One region of the Bacillus sp. NPDC094064 genome, then DNA from elsewhere that is predicted to be linked to it. Evidence: riboswitches for the same ligand, from Rfam matches in the RefSeq annotation. Region 1 holds a riboswitch; each other region holds the start of a gene.
The links. A riboswitch is a leader RNA that binds a small molecule or an ion and turns the genes downstream of it on or off. The one in region 1 is predicted to bind S-adenosylmethionine.
Positions count from the first base shown of each region.

Region 2: another riboswitch for S-adenosylmethionine. It lies ahead of ACQKNI_RS01045 (hypothetical protein); the one in region 1 lies ahead of mtnK (S-methyl-5-thioribose kinase).
Region 3: another riboswitch for S-adenosylmethionine. It lies ahead of ACQKNI_RS03015 (ECF-type riboflavin transporter substrate-binding protein); the one in region 1 lies ahead of mtnK (S-methyl-5-thioribose kinase).
Region 4: another riboswitch for S-adenosylmethionine. It lies ahead of ACQKNI_RS05900 (Na+/H+ antiporter NhaC family protein); the one in region 1 lies ahead of mtnK (S-methyl-5-thioribose kinase).

Region 1 covers NZ_JBNNUI010000003.1:472,087-475,222, forward strand. The annotation lists gene mtnA (S-methyl-5-thioribose-1-phosphate isomerase) at 1-46, opposite strand, end outside; gene mtnK (S-methyl-5-thioribose kinase) at 43-1,224, opposite strand; SAM riboswitch class I at 1,316-1,456, opposite strand; gene ACQKNI_RS10220 (carbon-nitrogen family hydrolase) at 1,528-2,391, opposite strand; gene ACQKNI_RS10225 (pyridoxal phosphate-dependent aminotransferase) at 2,406-3,136, shown strand, end outside.
Region 2 covers NZ_JBNNUI010000001.1:193,874-197,009, reverse strand. The annotation lists partial or broken gene ACQKNI_RS01060 (TIGR00366 family protein) at 1-298, shown strand, start outside; gene ACQKNI_RS01055 (group-specific protein) at 468-830, opposite strand; gene ACQKNI_RS01050 (SWIM zinc finger family protein) at 856-1,293, opposite strand; gene ACQKNI_RS01045 (hypothetical protein) at 1,498-1,758, opposite strand; SAM riboswitch class I at 1,858-1,956, opposite strand; gene ACQKNI_RS01040 (hypothetical protein) at 2,080-2,271, shown strand; gene ACQKNI_RS01035 (YwiC-like family protein) at 2,304-3,026, opposite strand.
Region 3 covers NZ_JBNNUI010000001.1:567,433-570,568, reverse strand. The annotation lists gene ACQKNI_RS03020 (ABC transporter ATP-binding protein) at 1-787, opposite strand, end outside; gene ACQKNI_RS03015 (ECF-type riboflavin transporter substrate-binding protein) at 798-1,346, opposite strand; SAM riboswitch class I at 1,486-1,601, opposite strand; gene ACQKNI_RS03010 (aspartate/glutamate racemase family protein) at 1,753-2,436, shown strand; partial or broken gene ACQKNI_RS03005 (penicillin-binding transpeptidase domain-containing protein) at 2,859-3,136, opposite strand, start outside.
Region 4 covers NZ_JBNNUI010000002.1:249,975-253,110, forward strand. The annotation lists gene gltP (glutamate/aspartate:proton symporter GltP) at 1-559, shown strand, start outside; gene ACQKNI_RS05895 (DUF402 domain-containing protein) at 628-1,146, shown strand; SAM riboswitch class I at 1,267-1,372, shown strand; gene ACQKNI_RS05900 (Na+/H+ antiporter NhaC family protein) at 1,467-2,783, shown strand; gene ACQKNI_RS05905 (flagellar basal body rod protein) at 3,013-3,136, shown strand, end outside.

The DNA of each region.
Region 1 (3,136 bases):
CACCTTTCCAACTGACAGATCTCGGAATAGTAACAATCGTACTCATGCTTTTACCCCTCCAGAAACTGTCTGCTGAAATAATGTTCGGAACAGTTGAATATCAGCGCTCTTAGATTCATATTTAATTAGTTCTTTACCTAAGCATAGCGCTTGTTTCTTAGCTTGAATTCTCTTTTCTTTATTTGCTATTTCATCTAAATCAGCTACATGAGCTAAGCCAATTGTTCTTCGGATAAGCTCACATCCTGCAAATCCGACAGCATCAGTAAAAATATTTTGCAAAATAATCGGTAACCATTGTTTCTCTTTCGTATATGCTTCTACTCCTTCTCCAATCCATAACTTCGTAAAAGCTTCTACAAAATAACTCCATGTCTTTTCTATATGGAAAAATAGTATGCTTCTCTTTTCTTCTTCCCTCGATAAAGCATTTAATAATAAATTTGCAATAAATTGCCCAAGATCAAACCCAAATGGGCCGTACGTTGCAAATTCTGGATCAATCACTTTCGTCTCAGAAGGTGATGAAAAAATGCTACCCGTATGTAAATCACCATGAATAAGCGCTTCTTTTCTCGTTAAAAATTTATATTTATATTGTGCTACTTTTAGCTTTAAAGTTTTATCACTCCAAAGTTCATCAACCACTAGCTGTAAATCTGGCTCATAATTATTCGTATCGTAATGTCCAAACGGATCTGTAAACACTAAATCTTCTGTTATTTTACACAGGTCTGGATTTACAAATGCACCTTCTAGTACTCTTTTCTCTTCTGACTCTAACCCGAAATCTGAAGTATAAAACAAAACATGTGCTAGAAAACGGCCAATATGTTGGGATAAAAGTGGATACCCTTCTCCATCTATCAATCCCCTTCTTGTAATTGTTAGCCTTGATAAGTCTTCTATTACTGTAACTGCTAAATCTTCATCATGACTGTACACTACCGGAACATAATCCGGTACATACTTCGCAAAAATTTGTAATGCCTTACTTTCAATTGTTGCTCTTTTTATAGACAATGGCCAGCTCTCACCAACTACTTTCGCATATGGAAGAGCTTGCTTTATTATAATCGACTTCTCCCCATCCTCTAATTTGAACACGTAATTTAAGTTTCCATCTCCAATTTCATGACAAACTACATTTGCTTTTTTTTCAAAATAGCCGTGTTCTTTCGCATATTGTACAGCTGTTACTTCTGTTAATGAATAATATCCCATCGTCTTTTCCCCCTTTTTTAATTCAGAGGTTTTTCTAGCATAAGAAAAACCTCTTTCCACTAAGAAAGAGGTTTGAAGTTTATCTTCTCCCCTCTTATCTGCCAGAAAGTTTACTTTCTGCTGGAATTAGCACCGTGCCTTTTGGCGTAATAAACGCCCCATTTCACAATGGTTTTACGGTCGGTTGCTGGGCTTCATCGGGCCAAATCCCTCCACCTGCTCTTGATAAGAGTTGTATAATTTTTCGAATTTTTAACTTTATGTTGAAGACTATACCAAGAATAAAAATCACTTGTCAACATTTTATTTGTATAATTCTGGACGACGATCTGCAAAAACTGGAATTCCTTTGCGTACTTCTTTAATTTTCTCGAATGTAAGCTTTCCAAATAAAATGGATTCCTCTTCATTTGCTTCTACAACAACTTCTCCCCAAGGATCGACAATTAAAGAATGACCGGCAAACTCATTATTCGGATCCTTTCCTGCCCTATTACATGCCACAACATAACACTGATTTTCAACCGCTCTTGCTTGCAGAAGCAAACGCCAATGCGCTAAACGGACTAATGGCCATTCTGCTACAACAAATAAAACTTTTGCACCTTTAGCAGTGTGAACGCGCATCCACTCCGGAAAACGAATGTCATAACAAATTATACCAGCGCACTCTACATCATCTATCTTAAATTCACCTGTACTATTTCCAGCGATTAAATATTTATGTTCATCCATAAGCTGAAATAAATGCACTTTACTATATTCATTGACTAGTTCTCCTTTATTAGTTACCACATACATTGTATTTGTAACACCTTGCTCTGTTTGCTTCGCTATAGAGCCACCGACAATATGTACACCATATTGCTTCGACCATTCTTTCAACTTTTCTTTCGTTTTCAATCCATCACTATCTGCGATTTCAGAAAGTCTCGTTAAATCATATCCTGTTGTCCATAGTTCTGGTAAGACGATAACATCTGGTCTTTCCTTCATCGCTTCACTAATTTTAGTTTTAGCGTTCTCAATATTTTTTTCTACATCTCCAAAGACAATATCCATTTGAATACATGCGACTTTCATTTTGTCAGCCCCATTCTTATTTTTTTCTTTACAAAATACTGGAAAGATTATATCATTTGTCACTAGAATTGTAACAACTTTCAAAAGAGGTGGAAAGTATGAAATTATTTCAACCTTCTGAGATAGTAACATCATTGCCAACACAATTTTTTGCTTCACTTGTTGCAAAAGTTAACAAAGTCGTTGCAGCTGGTCACGATGTTATTAATCTAGGTCAAGGTAATCCAGATCAACCAACACCGCAGCATATCGTAAAAGCTTTACAAGATGCTGCAGAAAAGACCATCCATCATAAATATCCGCCATTTCGCGGACACGAAAGCTTAAAAGAAGCCGTGGCAACATTCTATCAACGTGAATATGATGTAGTAGTAAATCCAAAAACTGAAGTTGCTATTTTGTTTGGTGGAAAGGCTGGATTAGTAGAATTACCAATGTGTTTTACAAACCCTGGTGATACTATTCTCGTTCCAGATCCAGGCTATCCAGATTATTTATCAGGAGTTGCTTTAGCAAAAGCGCAATTTGAAACAATGCCGCTTATTGCAGAAAATAAATTTTTACCAGATTATACGAAAATTGATGACTCTATTGCCAAGCAAGCCAAGCTAATGTTTTTAAACTATCCAAACAATCCTACTGGTGCTACTGCATCAAAAGATTTTTTTGATGAAACCATTCATTTTGCTAATAAGCATAATATATTAGTTGTTCATGATTTTGCTTACGGTGCTATTGGGTTTGATGGTCAAAAACCCGTTAGTTTCTTACAAGCAGACGGTGCCAAAGATACAGGAATTGAAATTTACACTTTATCGAAAACTTTCAA
Region 2 (3,136 bases), on a different contig from region 1:
CCCGCTCTTTACATTTTTAAGTGCTGGCATCGTTAATATTTTCGTTCCATCTGGTGGCAGTCAATGGGCTGTACAAGCACCAATTATGATTCCAGCTGGCGCTGAACTTGGTGTACCTGCTGCAAAAACAGCGATGGCCATTACGCGAGGCGATGCTTGGACGAATTTAATTCAACCTTTCTGGGCATTACCAGCATTAGCGATAGCTGGTTTAGGTGCTCGTGATATTATGGGATTTTGCGTTGTTAACTTACTATATGCTGGTTTTATCATTAGTCTATGCTTCTTATTTATTTAAATAAAAAGCTAGTTTTATACTAGCTTTTTTACATAATAAATTATTTACCCCGCATTAACGGGCAGTAAACTCTCATCCATACGCAAAGCAGTTAGGTGTGAGATCAACTGCCCGTAAATGCCCGATTGGTTCAACTAATAATCAGTGGGAAGAACAAAACCCCCACTGATTAAAGTTTCACTTTATTTCCCATGCAATTTATAATCGTTTCCCACCCTATCTCCGTAAGATGTAATGACTCAAATGCAAAAAAATCTTCACATACTTTTTCAATTAGATGTGGATTTCCCCTTAAGAAATCCCACCGTAACACTTTAGGAAGAAAATACATTTCATATTCTTTACTTCCCCGTACCACCTCATCCACTTCTCTTTCACAAATGCCTCGTATTAAATAATCATTTCTTAATTGTATTTGAACTTGCCCGAACACTTCGCTACATTTCTTCAATTGAAGTAAACATGTAATGTACGTCCGAAAAAGTTCATCATCATACTGACAACACTTTATAATACGATCAAGTTCATTCATAATGTACGAGCCTTTTCTTTCATAGTTAAAGCTTCCCCTTCTTTAACATCTTCTCTACAACTTGCACGTTTTTCGAACTTTGCAACAATCGGTTTAATACTGTAAGTAACTCCTCTTTTTCTAAATCTTCCAGTTTCTCTTTAACTGTACTCTCACCTACATGTTGAATATCATAAACAACTGCCGCCATATGCTTGCAAAGATTCTCATACGGACATTCGCAGCTACTTTCTGCGAAATCTTCTAGATCAATAATTACTTCATAGTTTCCTGCATTTCCAGTAACAAAAGCAAATACTTTCTTATCGTGTATTTCAACATCTTCTACATGCCCATCTTCGTAATATTCATATCCTCTATCTATAATATACTTTGGAATCCATTTCGTTATATCTTTTAATAAGTAAGCGTACATACTTGCACCTCTTCCTTTAATTCCCTTTTGACTTAAAAAAACCTGCATGTTATTCTAATAACTGTCAAATAGCGAGTCTATATGACAAAACGACTGACACCTATTCGGCGGAGGTGTCTCTTTTCATTTGCAGCCGATACGAAGTGCCTCTTTCAGGCACATTCAATCTTTGACACTACACACTCAACACCATTCCCTGTATCAGGCTGCTTTAGCAGTCTTTTACACTACATACTTCAAAAAAAAGAGAGCCTAGCTCCCTTTTCTCGCCTTATAAAATACCCCTTTTTCAGCATAGAGATATTCATCATCAGCTAAAGTAATTTTCCCATCCAGTTTTAGTTCGTCTAATAGCCTTGATAAATAAAATTGATGTAACATCTTTTTCGTGAATTTTCCTTCATGATGCGAAACGATATGTTCTTGAATATCTAACAATGATATTGGCTTATCTTGCTCTATCATATATTCATAAACTGTACTACGCAGTTTTACGTATTTTTCGAGTGTCACAGTAATGCGCAACCCCTTTCTTCTTAATATAAATTTTCGTAATCGGTTTTTTTTGCAACAAAAAAACCTCTCCGATAAGAAGAAGTTACGTATATCTTCGTCTTATCTCCCAGAACAAATATGTTCTGCTGGAATTAGCACCTGCATCGCGGTTGCTGGGTTTCATCGGGCCAGTCCCTCCACCTCTCTGGATAAGAAAATATTCACTTTAAAATTAACTATACGTAATTTCACTTTAATTGTCAAACAAATATAACAAATTATATTTTCTTTTTTACTGTTCATACTATACATATATGAACATTCAAGGAGGAGTATGAAATGCATCAAAACGCCCGTGGATATGTACAAGATTCTTTTCAATCATTACAAGAAGCAAAACATTGTTTAGAAGAAGCACTACAGACTGTTGAAAAAGATTTTAATCGCGCTCGTATTGAACAATCCCTTTATGCGATCGAACAAGCTATTCAACGCTGCGATTACACCGTTCACATTTTAGAACAAGATTGAAAAAACTTCCCATCATACGGTGGGAAGCTTTTTCAAATGGCATACTTCATTATTATTGCCGTTATGATTAGAAAATATACAGAATTAACAATTTCTAAAATTCCTACTTTTATGATAGAGATTTTTTTGCCATACAACACAATTGCTCGAATAACACTTGGTACAAAAATAAGAGAACACCACGGATTCATAGTAAAAATGATAATCGTTAATACAATATGATACCCCCAAGATATAAGACGATATTTCGGGTTATTTTTCTCACGAATCATCGTTTTTACATAAAACGTACTTCCTAAAAAATATAAAAATGAAATAAGCGCAATGAATAATGCTGTTGTATCTATGAGTTTCATTGAAAAATAATAACTGACTAAACCACCGATACAGAAAACAATAATCGCGCTAATGTCATTTAGTAATGCTCTTTCATTCTTTTGACGAGCGTAATACATATTTACAATAAACAATGGAATCATGACTACTACGAATAAAAGAATTCGCCATTCATATAATAAAGAAATCATTCCAAATATGAATGCAATCATAAAATACACAATTGCAGCGTGTAAAAACTCTTTTTTTCGTCTTTGCTTTATGTACATGAGAAATGGATACGTTGCTAAATAGATAAAGAACCACGCTAAAAACAATGGAATATGATAAATGGTAGGTTTCCCAAGTATGACACTTAATAGAAACGGTATAACAAGCATGGCCCATGCACCATGTTGCTTCGGAATAACTAACTTCATTAACTATACACCTCCCTTTTGAAAATAGTTCTCACCTACTATTATACAAATAATTTTATATAATAACGGATATATATTAGATCTATTTTTTGACAACAAAAAATGCTCCT
Region 3 (3,136 bases), on a different contig from region 1:
CATTTTTTCTATCACAATGCAATCTCTTTAATGCTTCGATGTAAATAGGCTCTCTTAAGCCGATGTGTGGTAATATATTTGTCGCTAAAATCTCTTCCGGTGTCCCTATCGCAACAACTACACCTTCATCAATTAAAATAATTTTATCTAAATCCAAATTTAAAATTTCTTCTATTCGATGTTCAATAATTACAATTGTTTTATTATATTGTTTATGTATATCTTTAATAAGTTCGGTCGTATGTAGGCTGCTTAGTGGATCTAAATTTGCTAACGGTTCATCGAACAATAATATATCGGCATTTGTTGTTAACAGACCTGCTAGAGAAACGGTTTGCTTTTGACCCCCTGACAATTCATGTGGTCTTTGTTTATGAGAAGTATGCATCTTCACCTTTCTTAATGAGTCCGAAACAATCTTTTTCATATCATCTTGATGTACACATTCATTTTCTAAATAAAAAGCTACATCCTCCTCTACTGTTAGACCAATAAATTGAGAGTCTTGATCTTGCAAAATTGTGCCTACATGTTTACTCTGCTCAAAAATACTGCCTTCCCTCGGATCTTTACCAGCAATTGAAATATTTCCCGTACTAATCCCTTCATATGAAAATGGGATTAGCCCATTAATACAATGAGCTAATGTGGACTTTCCTGAACCGCTTCGTCCAGCAATTAATACTTTCTCCCCAGGGTATATATGAAACGTAATATCTTTCAACGTAGGCTGTGCGGCATGCCTGTATTGAAAGTTAAATTGTTCAAAAGAAATAATCGGTCGCATATTAACACCCCTACTTTTCAATTTTTAAATGTGTATGTTTCTTATTAGATTTAGCTAAGCCAATTGTAATTGGTAATCCAAGAACTAAGAATACAATAACATCAGCTATTGTCGCTCCTAATACTTGTATAACAATTTTGTCAAACGGTTCTCCCATCACAATAATATCGAATGCTCCAGCAAATATAATCGCGATGACAATACCAACTAATCCAGTAATTGCAAAATAAGAAATATCGCCTTTACTATACGCCCCATTTTTCACACTAAAGCCATTCCTTTTTTGAATGAGACCCATCGCAAAACCGATAATACCTGAGCTAATAACCCATCCCCACCAAATACCAAATCCAGCAATTGTATCTGTTACGGTATGACCGATAAGCCCTATTAACAGTCCCGCCACTGGACCAAATAATGCTCCAAAAACAGTTAAAATGGCTAATCCAGGTTTAATAAATGTATTTGGTGCAATAGTAAATCCCCAAAGTCCTAATATCCCGTATAATGCTGCTCCAATTCCAATTGCTACCACTACCTTTGTTGCTAATTTATTCATTACAATTCCCCTCTCATATTAGTCAGCTTTAATTACTCTATATTTGTTTAAAAAACGAATTATGCATCGACACTCCCTTTCTATACAACAAAAAATGACCTCTTACATAAGAGGTCATTTTCTTTCACGTTCAAGAATCCTCTTATCTTTCAAAAAACACATCGTGTCCTCTGCGGAGTTAGCACCTTCCTATGAATTTACATAGGGGTTGCTGAGGTTTCTTAGGGCCGTTCCCTCCACCTCTCTGGATAAGTATTAATTTGTAATTCGTATTATGGCACTAAGAAAGAAAAAATTCAATACTTTTCTAATTATTTTTTATTTTTCGTTAAATAGATTATTTATATCATTGTATTCTTATCGGAATTATGAAATAATGAATTCAAAATTGTTACGGGAGGAATATATGATGAAAGTAATTGGTTTAATTGGTGGACTAAGTTGGGAATCTACCTCACTATACTATAAACATATTAATACACTTACACTTTCTCAATATGATCAAAATGCGAAGCTCGTTTTATATAGTATGGACTTTGGTGAAGTAACTACTTTATTACAAAACCACCAATATGAAGAAGTGAAAAATGAATTAGTGACAGTTGCAAAAAAGGTTGAAAAATCTGGGGCTGAATGTTTATTAATGTGTTCAAATACGGTTCATTTATTTGCTGAAGAAGTAGAAAATGCAATATCTATTCCGCTCCTTCACATTGGTGATGTAAGTGCTAAAGAAATGGTAGAACAAAATATAAAGCGTATCGGACTACTAGGAACGAAACAAACGATGGAACAAGATTTCTATACATCACGACTAGCAAATTACAACATTGAGACAATCATTCCAAATGAAGAGGAAAGAACTTTTATCCATCACATTATATTAAACGAATTAAGTAAAGGAATTATTTCAAAATCATCAAAAGAAAGACTATTACAAATTACAAGTTCATTAATTCAAAATGGCGCAGAAGGTATACTACTTGGCTGCACTGAAATACCTTTGCTCATTTCCCAAAATGATCTTACTGTTCCTGTTTTTGACACTGCTTTTTTACATGCAAATACTGCTGTGCAGTTCGCTGGATAATAAAAATATACAAGTGTAACCTTTATGCTTTTATATTGTCCAAACTATTAATTTAACTATGGATTCACAACTACAACTACAACTACAACTACAATTACTATATTACAAAACTATTATTCCTAAAACACTTGCTACGTTATGTTTATAAATAATGGTTATCAATAAAAAAGCATCTGCATAGGCAGATGCTTAGATGTGATAAGGAGTGTTCTGTGAGGTTAGGATAAGCTTTTCAGCTTGTCCTATGCTATCAATATATGATTTATTTTATAAAACGTGAATAGTTAATAGAATTATTTTATGCCTCTTTTCTAATCTATTCCTATATTAAAACGTCTCTAGTTTCTATACATACTTGAGACGATTCACATTTTTCAATTCTCTACTTTTGTCGCTTCTCCAGTTAATCGCTTACTTTTTAATTAAAAATAAGCATCTAAAACTTCTTTTCCAATATTAGAGTTAATACCAGATTTATCATTTATAACCCACGGTACAACAATAGAAAATGCTACTTCTGGATCATCATATGGGGCATATCCTGCTAATGTTAAGTTATAGCATTCTCTACGATCGCCTTTCTCATTTCGCCCAACATCACTTTCTCCACCGTATACCGTTTGTGCGGTCCCTGTTTTACCAGCTGGTTTATACGGTGCTTTTTGGAACGCTCTTACTCCCGTTCCATCCCCTTCTTGGA
Region 4 (3,136 bases), on a different contig from region 1:
AGGACTTACAGCGAAAATATTCGGAATTAACATTTTCCAATTCTTTAAGATTTTAAAAGACGAGCTGATCTTAGCGTATTCTACAGCAAGTTCAGAAACAGTTTTACCGAAAATTATGGAGAAAATGGAAAAATTCGGTTGCCCGAAAGCGATTACATCTTTCGTTATTCCGACAGGTTATTCATTTAACTTAGATGGATCAACTTTATATCAAGCAATTGCAGCAATCTTCTTAGCGCAAATGTACAATATTGATTTATCCATTACGGAACAAATTACATTATTACTTGTATTAATGGTTACTTCAAAAGGTATCGCGGGTGTACCGGGCGTATCATTCGTTGTATTATTAGCGACACTTGGTACAGTAGGTATTCCAGCTGAAGGTTTAGCATTCATCGCTGGTATTGACCGTATTTTAGATATGGCTCGTACAGCGGTTAACGTTGTAGGTAACTCTTTAGCAGCTGTAGTTATGTCTAAGTGGGAAGGTCAATATGACGCTGAAAAAGGACAAGCTTATTTAAAAGAGATATCTGAAAAGGGTCAAGCGGCTTAATTATAATATGAAAAAGCTCTCACATAATATGTGAGAGCTTTTCTATATATAGAAGAGGAGCGGACGTAATGAAACGAAAATATGGTGACGGTTCTTCGTGGAAGCGGCTAATAGAGAAAAATTATATAGTCAAGCAAGTTAAAGCAGGTATGTTAGGGATATTAGATATAAAAAAAGTGAGAGAGCCTAGTTATAAAGAATACAATGGTAAAGAGCTTTGTATTGCAGATGACGGGTATACATGGATGCAATATTTTATAAGCGGGAAAAACTTTGCTATTACAGCTATGTTAGACGATCAACAAAAATTAGTGCAATATTATATTGACGTAGCGAAGGAATATGAAATAGACGAACGTGGTTTACCTTATTTTGATGATTTATATTTAGATGTAGTATTGTTACCAAATGGTGAAATATATGTATTGGATGAAGATGAGTTAGAGGATGCTTATAAAAATGACGATGTTACAAAGGAAGAATATGAGTTAGCTTGGCATACAACAAAATGGATAATAGATACAATAAAAAAGAGTGAATTTTATTGGATTTCAATATTGGAAGAAGAAATAAAAAAGTTAAAATGATTATTGCATTCAAATTTTTGTATAATTACCAAAAAAATCTATACAAAAAATAATTGACTTTTGTTTTGTAAGCAAGTAAAGTTAGGGAAGAAATTATTATTAAAAAATAAATATGAAACCTTCTTATAAAGAGAGGCGGAGGGACTGGCCCTACGATGCCTCGGCAGCGGACTCGATTTCAGAGTGCTGTGCCAAATCCAGCAAGCATGTGCTTGAAAGATGAGAAGAGTGTTTCTTATAGATGTATAAGACCTCTTCTCATTGGAAGAGGTCTTTTGTTATTCATTAGAAAAAGGTTGAAACTAGGGAGAGATGGTACTTTGAAAGAAACGAGAGGAAATGGTTTGGCTTTATTACCGCTTGGGATATTTTTGGCGCTATTTATTGGTTCTGGAATTATTACAGGTGATTTCTATAAATTGCCGATACTTGTAGCAATTTCAATTGCTGTAGGAGTCGCTTTAGCGATGAATCGTAAAGAAAGCTTTAATGTAAAAGTGGAACGATTTGCTAAAGGTGCAGGGAACCCAGATATTATGATTATGGTTCTGATTTTTGTACTTGCAGGAGCGTTTTCTGAAACAGCAAAAGGGATGGGCGGCGTTGATTCTACAGTTAACTTAGCGTTATCAATTTTACCGCAAGGATTTATCGTAGCTGGAATTTTTGTTATAGGGGCATTTATTTCATTAGCGATGGGTACTTCAATGGGAACAATTGCTGCGTTAGCACCAATTGCTGTAGGTATTAGTGGGCAAACTGATATCTCAATTGCACTTACGATGGCTACGGTTGTTGGTGGAGCGATGTTTGGTGATAATTTATCATTTATTTCAGATACAACAATCGCAGCTGTACGTTCACAAGGAACAGAAATGAAAGATAAGTTTAAAACGAACTTTTTAATTGTATTACCAGCCGCTATCATTACAATTGTACTATTAGTAATGATTACTTTAGGTAATGATACAGACATTAAAGCTCATAGCTTTGACTGGATAAAGATTTTACCGTATGCAGGAGTACTTATTACAGCGCTACTTGGCTGGAATGTACTTATTGTGTTAACTGGTGGAACTGTATTATCCGGCGTTATTGGTCTTTTAGATGGCAGTTACACGTTAGAGAGTTTCTTTAAAAGTGTAACGACTGGAATAGGCGGTATGATGGAGTTAGTATTACTTGCTATTTTAATTGGTGGTATGGTCGAACTGATTCAATATAATGGTGGCATTCAATATTTAATGAATCTTTTAACACGTAATATTCGTTCGAAAAAAGGAGCAGAGTTTGGTATTGCTGGCTTAGTGAGTATGACGAATATGTGTACAGCGAATAATACGATTTCTATTATCTTTACAGGTCCGCTTGCGAAAAACATTGCAGATCAATATGAAATTGATCCTCGTAAATCAGCGAGTGTACTAGATCTTTTCTCATGTTGTGTGCAAGGGTTAATTCCGTATGGTGCGCAAATGTTAACGGCAGCAGGATTTGCGGCTTTATCTCCGATTGAATTGTTACCATATGCGTTTTATCCAATCTTAGTTGGAGTATGTGGAATCATTTCTATATTAATCGGTTTCCCGAGGTTTTCTAAAGTGGCGGGAAAGAAAGAGTATCATAAAACAGCATAATTAAAAATGAAGTTTATTAATAGTAACGAAAGCCGTACAGGGAATATTCTCTGTACGGCTTTTTATGTGTAATAAAAAAGTAAATCAGTCTATCCCGCCATATGTTTTTACGAAAGGCTGAATGCAACTCGGTCTTAAGTCTGAGTCGAAAACGGTTCTTAAGCTCGTTATGGAAAGATGAAAAAATAGTTAAGATAAGAGTATCAAATCGAAGGGAGGCAAGCACAAGATGAAACAATTTCTAGCGTTTATCGCGGCCGGTATTTTGGCTCTAATTGCTCTTGGTAGTCTTGCTGGTATTGTAGGATTCGCAATCGGAGCAGGAGTAGTGTACTGGAGCTACAAATCATTTG